Linked DNA regions of Thiorhodovibrio winogradskyi. The protein of the gene in region 2 interacts with the protein of the main gene of each other region in a pairwise test. Links are inferred from orthologs where the notes say so. Each region holds a gene or a part of one and is shown on either strand. Other genes may lie near its edges.

What was found.
Region 1: the proteins of mrdA (region 2) and Thiowin_RS14510 interact in binary tests that used the Escherichia coli proteins (3 or more experiments, as listed by UniProt). The link is inferred for Thiorhodovibrio winogradskyi from one-to-one orthologs.

The regions. Positions count from the first base shown.
Region 1 is NZ_CP121472.1:3,200,548-3,207,487, forward strand. Bases 2,111-5,131 are described here. They hold Thiowin_RS14510 (penicillin-binding protein 1A), read right to left. Parts: upstream 4,809-5,131; coding sequence 2,412-4,808; downstream 2,111-2,411. Other genes in these bases: Thiowin_RS14505 (AAA family ATPase), read left to right, coding at 2,111-2,355. In the rest of the region: Thiowin_RS14495 (DUF808 domain-containing protein), read left to right, coding at 1-197; flagellar assembly protein FliW, read left to right, coding at 398-844; more of Thiowin_RS14505, read left to right, coding at 949-2,110; Thiowin_RS14515 (urease subunit alpha), read right to left, coding at 5,153-6,781; Thiowin_RS14520 (urease subunit beta), read right to left, coding at 6,923-6,940. UniProt on the Escherichia coli protein: Cell wall formation. Synthesis of cross-linked peptidoglycan from the lipid intermediates.
Region 2 is NZ_CP121472.1:5,434,634-5,441,451, reverse strand. The notes cover bases 2,088-4,986. They hold mrdA (penicillin-binding protein 2), read left to right. Parts: upstream 2,088-2,540; coding sequence 2,541-4,433; downstream 4,434-4,986. Other genes in these bases: rodA (rod shape-determining protein RodA), read left to right, coding at 4,446-4,986; mreD (rod shape-determining protein MreD), read left to right, coding at 2,120-2,530. Outside these bases: Thiowin_RS24965 (rod shape-determining protein), read left to right, coding at 28-1,074; rod shape-determining protein MreC, read left to right, coding at 1,152-2,045; more of rodA, read left to right, coding at 4,987-5,561; Thiowin_RS24940 (septal ring lytic transglycosylase RlpA family protein), read left to right, coding at 5,608-6,465; Thiowin_RS24935 (D-alanyl-D-alanine carboxypeptidase family protein), read left to right, coding at 6,571-6,818. UniProt on the Escherichia coli protein: Catalyzes cross-linking of the peptidoglycan cell wall. Responsible for the determination of the rod shape of the cell. Is probably required for lateral peptidoglycan synthesis and maintenance of the correct diameter during lateral and centripetal growth.

The DNA.
Region 1 (6,940 bases), 2.2 Mb from region 2 along the record:
TTGCCCATGGCATCCCCGTGCTGCACGCGCCCATTCATCATCTGGCCGAGGCCACGGGCCATCTCCCAAGTATCGGCGGCATGATGCACTGGCTCACGCCCTTGCTGATCCATGCGCTCATCGGCATCGCCGCCGGGACCCTGGTGTTGGCCGGGGTCCACCGGATTCAGGCCTGGCGCGGTCGGCAGGGGGCCTGAAATGCAAGCATGTCAGACGTTTTCCACCGCACGAATGCGCATTTGCCTCCATTTCCGTCTATAGTAGGCATTGAGTCGAGCAGCTTTTTTTGCATTGCCCGTATTTTTATGACAGGCCCAGAGCGGCGTCAGTCTAAGCTGGCCGCGCGCAGTACGCCTCAGGCACGGGCTTTCGCGATCTTACAAGGAGAAAGACCATCATGACGACTGCCCCAGACCAACCCCAGATCGACCCGGACAAAATCATTACCTTTCCCCAGGGCCTGCCGGGGTTCGAGGACGATCACCGCTTCTCGATGTTCCACAGCGAAGGGGACAAGGGCGAGAACAGCAAGCTGTTCTGGCTCGAGTCGCTCGACAACTCCGATGTCGGTTTCACTGTCGTGGACCCGACCCTCTACGGGCTGAACTATGTCATCGACCTGACCGACGAGGAGCAGGCGCTGCTGCAATCCTCCGATCCCAATCAGATCCTGGTGCTCTTGATCCTAGCCAAGAACGATGAAAGCAAGCCGGGTGAACCGCGTGTGCATGCCAACATCGCCGGGCCCATTCTGATCAATACCGAGACCCGCGTCGCCTTGCAGAAGGTGATGACCCGCTCAAGAGTTGAAGTCAATATCGTCGGCGCGAACGCATCAAGCTAAGAGCCGCGGGGCGACCGTATTATGCCGGCACAAGGAGGTGCCAATTCCCCCTATGATCTATTAGGACAAAACGACTCCCATCGTCAAAACAGTCCCGCCGAGAGATGACCACTCAGACTCATGGTGCCGCGCCATCGTGGAAAACAAAGCTGCCCCGTCAGGGTCGCCAATGGCGCAAACGCCTGGGCGCCGCGGCGCTATGCCTCGGTGCCACCACGGTTAGCTTGGCCGCGCCCGAGAATGACACCCCACCAGCGGATGACGCGGCCACCAGCCTGAGCGACCACACCAGCCGGCTGCTCGAACAATCGCGCGCCCAGGGCGGTGAGCTGTGGCGCAAATCCGTTGATGGCGCGGGCGATCTCTGGCAGCGCTCGCGTGAGACGGCCACCCAATGGTGGCAACAATCATCCGACCTCTGGCAAGAGACTGCCGAGCCCCCTGCCCCGCGCCAGCGCGAGCATTTTGCCGAGCTCTGGTCCGACGTGCTCCCCCCCATCGAAGACACCCTGTCACTGCAAGATGCTCAGCGCGATCTGCCCGAACGGGCGTGGTTCGCGCGCGACCAGCGCGATGTCGAAAAAGACATCAATGCCCTGCTGGATCAAGCAGTGGCGGCTCTATCGCTCTCTCCCTTGCAGGACGAACGCGCGGAAATCGCCGGCATCCGCGCCAGTACCGAAAAATCCCGCGAGAAGATCGCCGAATACCGCCGTGACCGCGTCGCCGCGCCGACCCAGTCCCTGGTCAAGCGCACGCGCGAGGACTACGACCAACTCATCGCCTCTGAACAGCAGAGCATCGAGGACAGCCAGGCGCGGCTAGGACAGATTCAACGCGACTTCGGCGCGCGCTTGCGCGAAATTGGACTCGAACTAACCGACGAACAGGTGGAGTTTCTGCTCGCGACCGTGGTCGGCGACACCATGATTGACCTTGGCATTGTGTTTGACAATGTCAAAATCATCACAGTCGAGCTGGAACGCCTGGTGCGCGAAAGCGGCGAGGATCTGGCCAGCGCACGGCGCTACTACGGGCTTTATGTGGTACTGCTGCGAGCGCTCAAGCAGATGCACCTGGAGGTGGAGCAGCGTATCGAGACCGAGTACATCCCTCAAATCGATCAAATCCGCCAGCGCGCCCAGGCACTAAGCACGGACACGCGGGAACTGTTGCGCGCCCAGCCGGAGCGCGCCCCGGTGCTTCAGGCCAACCTCGACGCCCAGCAGATGACCAGCAACGCCGCCGGGCGCTATCGGGATTATCTCGCCGAGCAGGCACGCCAGGTCAGGCGCGCGCGCGAGGCACTGGAGCAGGACATTCGCACCGCCTGGAACACTTACGAGACGGTGCGCGTCTCCGGCGAACTGGTTGCCCTGGTGCAATCCAGCCAGCAATTGCTCGACGGTCTACTGGAGCGCCAGGTGCCGCCGCTGCGCCCGTTCGAGAATCTGGAAATGAAACGCGAGTTCGAGAAGCTGACCGATCAGCTCAGGGCAAGCGAGAGCTGATTGTCGCGACCGAGCCAGACTGGCGGACACCAAGTCCGCAGTGCTGGACGGCGCTGTCAGAAGAGCTCATCAATGACGCGCGGCGCGCTCCTTCGCCTCGGGGGCGCGGGTGCCGCCGGTCCGGCAACGGGCTTGGGGCCATTGAGATTGTTCCGATACTCAACACGCACCACCTCAGTACCACCCCCAGGCAAACTCACCTGCACCATGTCGGCTGGTTGTTTGATGGTCGCGACGGGAATATCGGCCAAGGCCTCGCGCATGAAATCGATCCACACACCCAGCGCCGCCGTTCCACCCCATTCGCCACTGCCAAGCGGGCGGTTATCATCCATGCCCATCCATACCACGGTTGCCAGCTCTGGCTGATAACCGGCAAACCAGGAATCGCGCGAGTCGTTGGTGGTGCCGGTCTTGCCGCCAATATCCGGGCGATTCAGCACCCGAGCGCGGGTGCCCGTGCCGGAAGTCACCACGTTTTTTAGTATCGAATCGATTTGATAGGCGATGCGCGGATCAATCGCCTGCGGCGCCCGCGGCGCGTCGGAGGCGCCATCAGGAACAGTCCGAGCACCGCCATCCTCGGGCAAATCAAGCCAACAGTCGATACAAGCGCGCGCGGCATTGGCGGAATACAGCAGGTTCCCGTGCACGTCCTCAATGCGCGCGATCACATAAGGCTCCACCTTATGACCACCATTGGCAAAGACACTGAATCCGGTGGTAATTTCCAAGGGCGTGGCGGCCCCAGCGCCCAGGGCCAGCACGATATTGTTGGGGATGGATTCCAGCGGGAAGCCGAACCGCTGGATATAGTCACGCGCCACATCAACCCCCATGCGGTCAACAAGATCAATGACCGCGAGATTGCGCGACATGGTCAAGGCTTGACGGATGCGGATGGGGCCAAGAAACTTGCCATCGGCATTTTGCGGCCGCCACATGCCGCGCGCACCCGGCATCTCAAACGGCTGATCGCGCACATAGCTCGCCGGGGTCCAGCCCTGCTCAAAAGCGGCGGCATAGACGAAGGGCTTGAAACTCGACCCCGGTTGGCGCTTGGCATCCACTGCCCGATTGAACTTGCTCCATTGAAAGGCATAGCCGCCTGAAAGCGCCCGCAGCGCGCCATCCCAGGGTGACATGGCCACCAGCGCGCCTCCGACCAGTGGCACCTGGGCCAGACGCCAATCACCCTCATCGGTCTGGCGCAAGCGGATGATATCGCCCAGCGCCACGGCATCGCTCACGCGACGAGGCGCAGGCCCACGCCAGTTCTCCGTCTTGTACCGCCGTGCCCAGGCAACCTCCTTACGAATGAGCTGATGCTCCCGGCCATTGCCCAGATAGACTGTTGCCTGATCGGCGGCAACCTGGGTCACCACCCCCACCGGCAGGCCAGGCACGCGCGGGCGCTCATCCAGCACCTCATCAAGCTGGCTTTTTCCCAGGGATGCGACACCGGCGAGGTTTGCCTCGGGTCCGTGGTAACCGTGGCGCAGGTTGTACGCCATCAAGCCCTTGCGCAGCGCCGCGTCTGCCGCCTGCTGCATGGGTTCATCGATGGTGGTGTAAACCAGCAGACCAAGCGAATAAGCCTGCTCTTCTCCAAAACGCTCGACCACCTCCTGGCGCACCATCTCGGCCGCATAATCCGCCTCGAACTGTATCTCAGGGCGGTAATGGGTGGCCGTTAGCGGCTCGGCCAGGGCATCGCGATAGCGCTCTTCGGTCAGCAAACCAATCTCGCGCATGCGCCCCAGGATGTAGTTGCGCCTTTCCAACGCCCGCTCGGGATTGCTCAGCGGGTTATTGGCCGAGGGTGCCTTGGGCAGACCGGCCAGCATGGCCATCTCCGCCAGCGTCAATTCATCCAGCGTCTTGCGGTAATAGAATTCCGCTGCCGCCGAGACGCCATAGGCGCGATGGCCAAAAAAGATTTTGTTCAGATAAAGTTCGAGAATTTCTTCTTTTGTCAGCGCTTTCTCGATCTGCATCGCCAGCAGCAACTCAGCAAGCTTGCGGCGCATGGTCTTGGCGCGCGACAGGTAGAAGTTGCGCGCGACCTGCATGGTGATGGTACTGCCACCCTGGGTTAGGGATCCCGTGCGCGCGACATGCACGGCAGCCCGCAACAGACCGATGGCATCCACGCCAACATGGGCGAAGAAACGCGCATCCTCGGTCGCGACAAAGGCATTGATCAGATTTGCAGGCAGATCGCTAAAAGCCACAGCGCGACGGCGTTGGATGCCAAACTCGGCGATCAGCGACCCCTGGGCCGAGTAGACCCGCAGCGGCTCCTCAAAGGGGATATCCGTCAGGCCCTCGATATCCGGAAGCTCAGGCAGGGTGACATAGACCACCACGGCAGCGCCGAACAAAGCCAGCAAAGCGAGATCGAGCGGAATCGCCAGCACGCCAGCAAGCATGCGGCCGAACCAGCCTAACACGGCGACAACCGGATGTGGCTCTGGCTTTCCCTTCGGCTTTCGCGCTGGCTTTTTTTTGCGCGGCACATTGCCGTCCGCGCGCGTCCAACGCGGCGGCGAACGCGGAGTATCACGCTCGCCCGAGTGCGAACCGGATGACGGAGATTGATCCTGACTGGCCACCAAACACCTAACACGAGAAAATATCTGCGCGATGATGCGAACACAGCGCCTGAGATGGGTGTGTATTCTACATGAGGTCGCTAGCGGCCGTGACAGAATAGGCGTGGCAAGACTTTACCCACGGACCATCCCATGCAAGCAAGATTGCCCGAGAGCGGCAAGGCCGACCCACTCGGCTAGCGTTAAAACAGTGCGTAACGCTGCGCCAAAGGCACTTGCGGCAAGGGCTCACTCGCCATCAGACTGCCGTCGGCATGCACCTGCCCCTTGTGCCGATCAATGGCGATGGCCGGCCGCGAGAAGTTGTGGATCATGTCGATCTTGCGCAACTGACGAAGATCGCGCGCGACACCAATGCGGCGGGTCAGATCCAAACGCTGGGGTTCCCCAGCCTGAAAGGCCCATTGGGACACAAAGGTCATGCAGGCCATGTTGAGCGCACCGCCGGTCACACCGAACATGGGCGCATACTGCACTGGCTGAGCGTCGGGCACCGAAGCGGCCGCATCGCCCATGGGAGCCGCGGCAATCATCCCGCCCTTGAGCACCAAAGTCGGACGCACACCGAAGAAAGCCGGGCGCCACAGCACCAAATCAGCCAGCTTGCCGACTTCAATCGAGCCAACCTCATGCGCGATACCATGGCTGATGGCAGGGTTGATCCCGCACTTGGCGATATAGCGCTTGATTCGATAGTTATCGTTGTCTGCCCGGTCGATGTCGGCCGCGAACGGCGGGGGTGCCAGATGCCCGCGACGGACTTTCATGCGGTGAGCCATCTGCCAGGTACGACTGATCAGATCCCCAGCGCGCCCGCCCGCCATGCCACCGGAGGCAAGTGCGCTGATAGCGCCGAGATCATGCAGCACCTCAAGCGCGCCGGACAAGCCTGCGTCAGCGGATGCCGGGCCGGCCGGGGACAGCACCGAGATCGGGAGTGCCTTCTCCAGGGTCAGCGCCAGCAGCGACTCGATCCCCATTGCATCCAGGTTGCCATGCAGCGTGCTAACGCAGCGCTCAGCGACCACGGCGATCAAATCCTCCACCCCACCGGCCTCGTTCAGGGTGTCGAATTGCACGAGCAATTGGACGTCCATTTTTTCCGCGATATCAAGCGCACGCGCGAGCGCGGCCGGCCCACAACCCCAGGCTGGATGAACCATCAGCCCCATGGCGCCGGAGCGAACCTGTTCCTCAAGCGGATTTGGCAGACTGCCACTGCCCTTGCCTACCAATCCAACATTCACCGGCAAGCCTTCCGCCGCCTGCAACATGCGCCGAATATTCCAGGGGCCTGGGGTACTGGCCGCTGCCAGACTCCCCGCGCTGGGACCGGTGCCGCCGCCAATGAGGGTGGTGATTCCGGCCATCAGCGACCTGCTGGCCTGCTCCGGACTGATGAAATGTGTCAGGGCATCCACCGCACCAGCGGTTACAATCAGCCCTTCGGCCGCGATGATGTCGGTCGCAGAACCTATGAGCACATCCACGCCCGTTTGAATATTCGGATTGCCTGCCTTTCCGATCGCCGCGATGCGCCCGTTCTTGATACCGAGATCGGCCTTGATCACACCCCAGAAATCGATTACCAAGGCGTTGGTGATAACGGTATCCATCACCTCATCGGCCTGGCGCTGACATTGCCCCATGCCGTCGCGGATCGCACCGGCGCGACCAAAGCGGAGCTCCTCGCCATAGTGGGTGAGATCTTCCTCGATCTCAGCCATCAGCTCGGTGTCTCCGAGACGCACCTTGTCTCCGATGGTCGGACCATAAAGCGCGGCATACTCGGCTCGACTAATCTTGCTCATGTCGCGATCTCCTGCCTGATGGACTTGGAACTCTGGGGCTTGGAACCCTGGGATTGGAACCCTGACAACCCGTGAACTGATGGTTAGTAACTAGATGGTCGGGAACCGGGGCTTGGCTAGGGGCCGTTCGGGCGCGGCGGATCAGGCGCTTGCGTTAAC
Region 2 (6,818 bases):
TCTGCCGGTTTTTAGGAAGGAAAATCGATGGTTTTTAGACGCATTCGGGGCTTGTTCTCCAACGATCTGTCGATCGACCTGGGCACCGCCAACACGCTCATTTATGTCCGTGGCAAAGGGATCGTACTCAACGAACCCTCGGTTGTCGCCATCAGGCAAGATCATGACGGCGGGCGCAAGACGGTGGCCTCCGTTGGCGAGGAAGCCAAGGCCATGCTCGGGCGCACGCCGCAAAATATCACCGCCATCCGTCCGATGAAAGATGGCGTCATTGCCGACTTCACGGTCACCGAGAAAATGCTCCAGTACTTTATCCACAAAGTACATGAGAGCCGCATCATTCGACCGAGTCCGCGGGTACTGGTGTGCGTTCCTTGCGGTTCCACCCAGGTCGAACGGCGCGCCATCAAGGAATCTGCCGCGGGTGCTGGTGCGCGAGAAGTGTATCTGATCGAAGAACCCATGGCTGCAGCCATCGGCGCGGGTTTGCCAGTGTCCGAGGCGCGCGGCTCCATGGTGCTCGATATTGGCGGTGGCACCTCGGAGGTTGGCGTCATCTCGCTCAATGGCATCGTTTATTCGCAGTCGGCGCGCATCGGTGGCGATACCTTCGATGATTCCATTATCAATTATGTGCGGCGCAACTACGGCACCTTCATCGGCGAGGCAACCGCCGAGCGAATCAAGCACACCATCGGCTCCGCCTTTCCCGGCAGCGAGGTGCGCGAGGTCGAAGTCAAGGGCCGCAATCTGGCCGAGGGCATGCCGCGCAGCTTCACACTGAACAGCAACGAGATTCTCGAGGCCCTGCAGGAGCCGCTCTCGGGTATTGTCAGCGCGGTGAAGATCGCACTTGAGCAAACCCCACCAGAACTTGGCTCGGATGTGGCCGAACGCGGCATTGTGGTCACCGGTGGCGGCGCGCTGTTGCGGGACATTGATCGACTCCTGGCCGAGGAGACCGGCCTGCCCGTCATCATCGCCGATGATCCGCTAACCTGCGTGGCCCGTGGTGGTGGCATGGCGCTCGATATGATCGACAAAAGAGGGATTGATTTCTTCGTCGGCGAATAGGCCGGTTGTGAATTGATGCGCATTCATGCCTGCGTCACTCTCCTGATTTAGTTCAGACTTTCTTCTGCAATCCTTGCATGAAGCCTCTGTTCAATCGCGGACCTTCGGCTGCCGTGCGCATGGTTATCGCCGTGGCATTTGCCTTTGCCTTGATCATCGCCGATCTGCACTATCGCCAACTCGACTCTCTGCGCTCAGGGCTTGCCGTCACCGTCTATCCGCTGCATTTTCTGGCAGCTTTGCCTGCGCGCATTGCCCAGAACCTGGAAACCCAGGTGGCGAGCAAAACGCGTTTGCATGCCGAAAACGACCGCCTGCATCGCGAAAATCTGATGCTGCGCGCCCGTCTGCAGCGGTTCGCGTCGCTTGAGTCGGAGAACGAACGCTTGCGCAACCTGCTTGGCTCGGCCTTCAAGGTCGGTGAGCGGGTGCTGATCGCCGAGTTACTGCAGGTTGACTTGGACCCATACCGCCAGCAGGTGTTGGTTGACAAAGGCGCCCTGTCAGGGGTTTTCGTTGGTCAGCCGGTGCTGGATGCCAATGCGGTCATGGGACAGGTGGTGCGTACCAACCCCTTGACCTCCACGGTGTTGCTTATTACCGATGCCAGGCACTCGCTGCCGGTCAAGGTTAATCGCAACGGGCTGAGGTCCATTGCGATCGGCTCCGGATTGGTGGATCAGCTTAATCTACTGCATGTTCCAAAAAAGGCCGATGTGCGAGTGGGCGATCTGTTGGTTACCTCTGGTCTTGGCGGCACCTATCCGCCCGGATATCCCGTCGCGCGGATTACCGAGGTGCGCATTGAGGCTGGACAGCGTTTCGCAACCGTGATCGCGGAGCCAACGGCGCGACTGGATCGCAGTCATGAGGTTTTGTTGGTGTGGTCATTGCCAAAACTCATGGAGGGCGCCATGACCAATTCGGAAAGCGCGGAACCAGCCGCGCTTCGCTCGACCTTGGAGCCCTGAGTTCCGTGCCTGGCCGTACACTTTGGATAATTCTGCTGACCCTGGGTGGTGCTGGGCTTCTCACAGTTGTGCCCATGCCAGACGGAGCCGCCGATTATCGCCCACAATGGGTGGCTTTAACGGTGATTTTTTGGATCACGACCCTGCCAAATCGGATCGGTGTGTTTTGGGCATTTTTCGCCGGCCTGATGCTGGATGTGGTCACCGGGTCTTTGCTGGGGCGACACGCACTAAGCTTTTCGGTTATGGGCTATCTCACCGTTGAACTCGAGCAGCGTATTGCGCTTTTTCGTGCCTGGCAGCAGGCGGTGTCGATCTGGCTGATCCTTACCGTGGAACGGCTGTTGTCGCTCTGGGTGCTGAGCGCCACCAACCAGCCAACGCCTGCGTTGTCCTACTGGACAGCGACCTTTGTCAGCATGCTGCTGTGGCCCTGGTTCGCGATAGTGCTACGAGGGATTGTCCGGCGCTTGGATCTTACTTAAGCCTGACCAAATGGTCGATTCAAGGTTTAAGAATCCACGAGGTGAAACGCGCCTCTTCACCGGCCGGATCGTTCTGGCTGGTGTGTTGGTGATCCTTTGTCTTGCAGCGGTCGTCGCTCGTCTGGTGTATCTGCAGATTTACAATAGCGATCATTATCGCACCCTTTCCGAAGATAACCGGGTGCGTGTCGAGCCTTTGCCGCCGATGCGCGGACTGATTTACGACCGCAATGGCGTGCTGCTTGCGGATAATGTGCCCGCCTATTCGCTGCAGATTATTCCGGGACAGGTTGCGGACCTTGCAGGAACGATCAAGGCTCTGAGCCGGATCATCCCGATCAGCGATCTTGATCGTCAGCGCTTTGATCGCTTGCGCCGGCAACACCGCCGTTTTGACGGAGTGCCGATCCGACTTGACTTGAGCGACACTGAGCGTGCGCGCTTTGCAGTGCAAAGTCATCGCTTTCCAGGAGTGCAGATTCACGCGGAACTGCTGCGTTATTATCCTCACTCGGTCGATACTGCCCATGTGCTCGGTTATGTCGGCCGCATCAACGAGGAGGAGATGCAACGCATTGATACTTCGGCCTATGCAGGCACTAGTCACATCGGCAAGATCGGCCTTGAGAAAGCCTATGAAGACATACTTCACGGAATAGTCGGCTTTCAGCAAGTGGAGGTCAATGCGCGTGGGCGGGTGTTGCGTACCCTCAAGGAGCAATTGCCGACCTCGGGCAAGGATCTGGTGCTCTATCTCGATATTGCCCTGCAGCGCGATGCCATGGCCGTCATGGAAGGACACCGCGGAGCGATTGTGGCCATCGATCCCAATTCCGGTGGTGTGTTGGCCATGGCGAGCGCGCCGGGTTTTGATGCCAATCTCTTTGTTGATGGCATTAGCGTTCAGGACTATGTCGAGCTGCGCGATTCCATCGACAAACCCCTCTATAACCGCGCGGTACGTGGCCAGTATCCGCCGGCATCGACCATCAAGCCCTTCATCGGGCTAGGCGGGTTGGCAACGGGCTCCATTAGTTTCAGCGAAGGCAAATACTGTGGCGGTTACTTCCAGCTCCCGGGGCATGGACATCGCTATCGCTGTTGGCGACGGGGAGGGCATGGCACCCTGAATGTGGAGGATGCCGTGGTGCAATCCTGTGACGTGTATTTTTACCGACTGGCGCACGACATGGGCATCGAACGGGTTGATCGCTTCTTGGCCGATTTCGGTTTCGGATCGAAAACCGGGATTGATTTTGCCGATGAGCTTGGCGGCCTCCTGCCGACGCCAGAGTGGAAAGAAAGAGTGCGCGGTCAACCCTGGTACCCGGGTGAGACGCTGATCATTGGCATCGGACAGGGCGCCTTTTTGGTCACGCCGTTACAGTTGGCCGCGGCCACGGCCGCCATGGCGAATCACGGAACCTACTTTCAACCGCGCATGGCGCAGGCGGTGCGCGATCCTGCCACGGGTTTCTTCCAGCCAACAAAACCGGTCAGCCACCGGATCGCGGTCGACAGCGAGGCTCAGTGGCAGGCGATGGTCGATGCCATGACCCAGGTCGTGGAGGGTCCGCGCGGCACGGCCCGACGCATCCGCAGTCCGTTGATACGCATTGCCGGCAAGACTGGAACCGCGCAGGTGTTCACCATTGGCCAGAACGAGCGCTATAACGAGGCACAGGTGGCCGAGCGTATGCGTGACCACGCACTTTTTATCGCTTTCGCGCCGGTCGAGGCGCCGCAGATCGCGCTTGCGATCATTGTTGAAAACGGTCGCCATGGTAGTTCAACAGCCGCACCCATGGCTCGTCAGCTCATCGACAGCTACCTGCTAAAAAAGCCTGTCAAGCCTCCCGAGTCGCGGAATATGCCGCCCAGCGATCAGGCAACCGGGGATTAAGCAGCGGTGGCTTTGCGTAACGACACCCTGGCTGGAGGAAGTTACCGCGGCTTGTTCGAGCGGTTGCACCTGGATTTGCCCCTGTTGCTTGGACTCTTGGTGCTCTGCGGCTGCGGGTTGGCGGTTTTGTTCAGTGCCTCGGACCAATCCACTGGTCAGGTGGGGCGTCAGCTGATCAGATTTGCCTTGGCACTAGCCATCATGGTAATGGTCGCGCAGATTCATCCAGACCAACTGCGTCGGTGGTCGCTCCCGCTTTTTATTTTGGGTGTGGTGATGCTGGTGGCCGTGGAAATCATGGGGGACATTGGCAAGGGAGCACAGCGTTGGCTGGATCTTGGGATTTTCCGTTTCCAGCCCTCGGAGTTGCTCAAGCTGGCAGTGCCCATGATGCTTGCCTGGATCTTCTCTGGCGCCGTCTTGCCACCGAGTCTGCCGCGCATTCTGCTGGCCGTGATCATTACCACAGTACCCGTGTTGCTGATTGCTCGACAGCCCGATCTGGGGACCGCTCTGATGGTCACCAGCGCGGCGGTGGTGGTGCTCTTCATGGCTGGGCTGAGCTGGCGCCTGATCGGGCTGCTAGCGGCGCTGGCGGCCGGTGCCGCCCCTGTACTGTGGTACATGATGCACGATTATCAACGCCAACGGGTGTTGACCTTTCTCGATCCGCAGTCCGATCCGCTTGGCTCCGGTTATCATATTATCCAGTCGCAAATTGCCATCGGCTCCGGCGGGATGTATGGCAAAGGCTGGTTTCGCGGCACTCAGTCGCATCTGGAGTTTCTGCCAGAGCGTTCGACGGATTTTATCTTCGCGGTGCTTGGGGAGGAATTCGGGCTGGTCGGCATTCTGGGGGTGCTGCTGGTCTATCTGTTCATTATCTTTCGCGGGCTTTACATTGCCGCGCGCGCGCCGAACAGCTACTCGCGACTGCTTGGCGGGGCCATTATCATGGTGTTTTTCACCTATCTGTTCGTCAATACCGGCATGGTGGTCGGGCTCTTGCCGGTGGTGGGAGTACCGCTGCCGCTGATCAGCTACGGAGGAACCTCGCTGGTCACCATCATGGCTGGCTTCGGTATTCTGATGTCGATTCATACATCTAGATATTCTCAATCCAGATAAGATGTTTCGAGCTATAATGCAGGTAGTTTGTCAGGAAGGAGCCAACATGAACGTGCATCTTTTACTTCGCTGGCCGGCATCTGTAGCCCTTGTTTTTCTTCTGGTGTCCCTGCTCGGGGGCTGTGGCGGTGGTACCGCGACTCGTCCGGATACGGAGGACAATCAGGCTATGGGTCCACCAGACGCTGTTCCCAAGGCTGAGCCTAAGTCAAAATACGGCAATATGTCGTCCTATGTCGTCCTGGGGCGTCGCTATCACACCAAGGAAACGAGCAAGGGTCATGTCGAGCGTGGGCAGGCCTCTTGGTACGGCAGCAAGTTCCATGGTCGGCGCACCTCCAGCGGAGAAGTGTACGATATGCATCAAATGACCGCAGCTCACAAGACACTGCCACTGCCGAGCTATGTGCACGTCACCAACCTGGAGAACGGGCGCGCGGCTGTGGTGCGCGTAAATGATCGTGGACCTTTCCATGGCGGGCGAGTCATCGATCTGTCCTATGCCGCCGCAAAGAAACTTGGCGTGGTTGCCACTGGAACGGCCAAAGTGGAAGTCCGATCCATCGATCCGCGCGATCATGGCCGCGTGGTTCAAGCCCCACCGCCGGCGCGGCTTGCACATCACCGACGGGTGGCCGGACACTTCGAGGATTCAGCCCCTGCGGCCGACGATCAGCTGTTTGTTCAGGTCGGAGCCTTTGATCAGCTGGCCAATGCCGAGGAACTGCACCAGAGATTATTGGCCCAGGTTTCCGACCCCGTCCACATACGTCCTAGTGCTGAAGCGGATATCGCGCCTTATAAAGTACGGGTTGGTCCGCTCAGCTCGCGTGCCGAGGCCGAGGCGGTCTCGCGGCGATTGGCGAGCCTGGGCTTGACCCAAGGGGTGGTGACTGGACCTTGATGGCGGTAGTTGCTCGATGGGTAACAACCCGAGAGCCGCTGATGGGGTACAATTTTTCTCATTCGGCGGTATGACCGCGCTTTCTCGGTTGGATGAGTCCCTAACATGTTCACCTCGGCAAGATTTTCGCCTTTAGCCCCGCTGCTGATCACCTTCCTGGTCGCTGGTTTGCTGGTTGGGTTGCCTGTTGCATTGCCTACCGCGCTGCAAGCCGCGCCACAGTCCGCTACGACTCTCGTCACGCCGCAACCGCCGGAGCTCGAAGCCGGTGGCTACGTGCTGATGGACTTCGGCAGCGGCAAGATCCTAGTAGAGCTCAACGCCGATGAACGCCTCGCGCCAGCCAGTCTGAC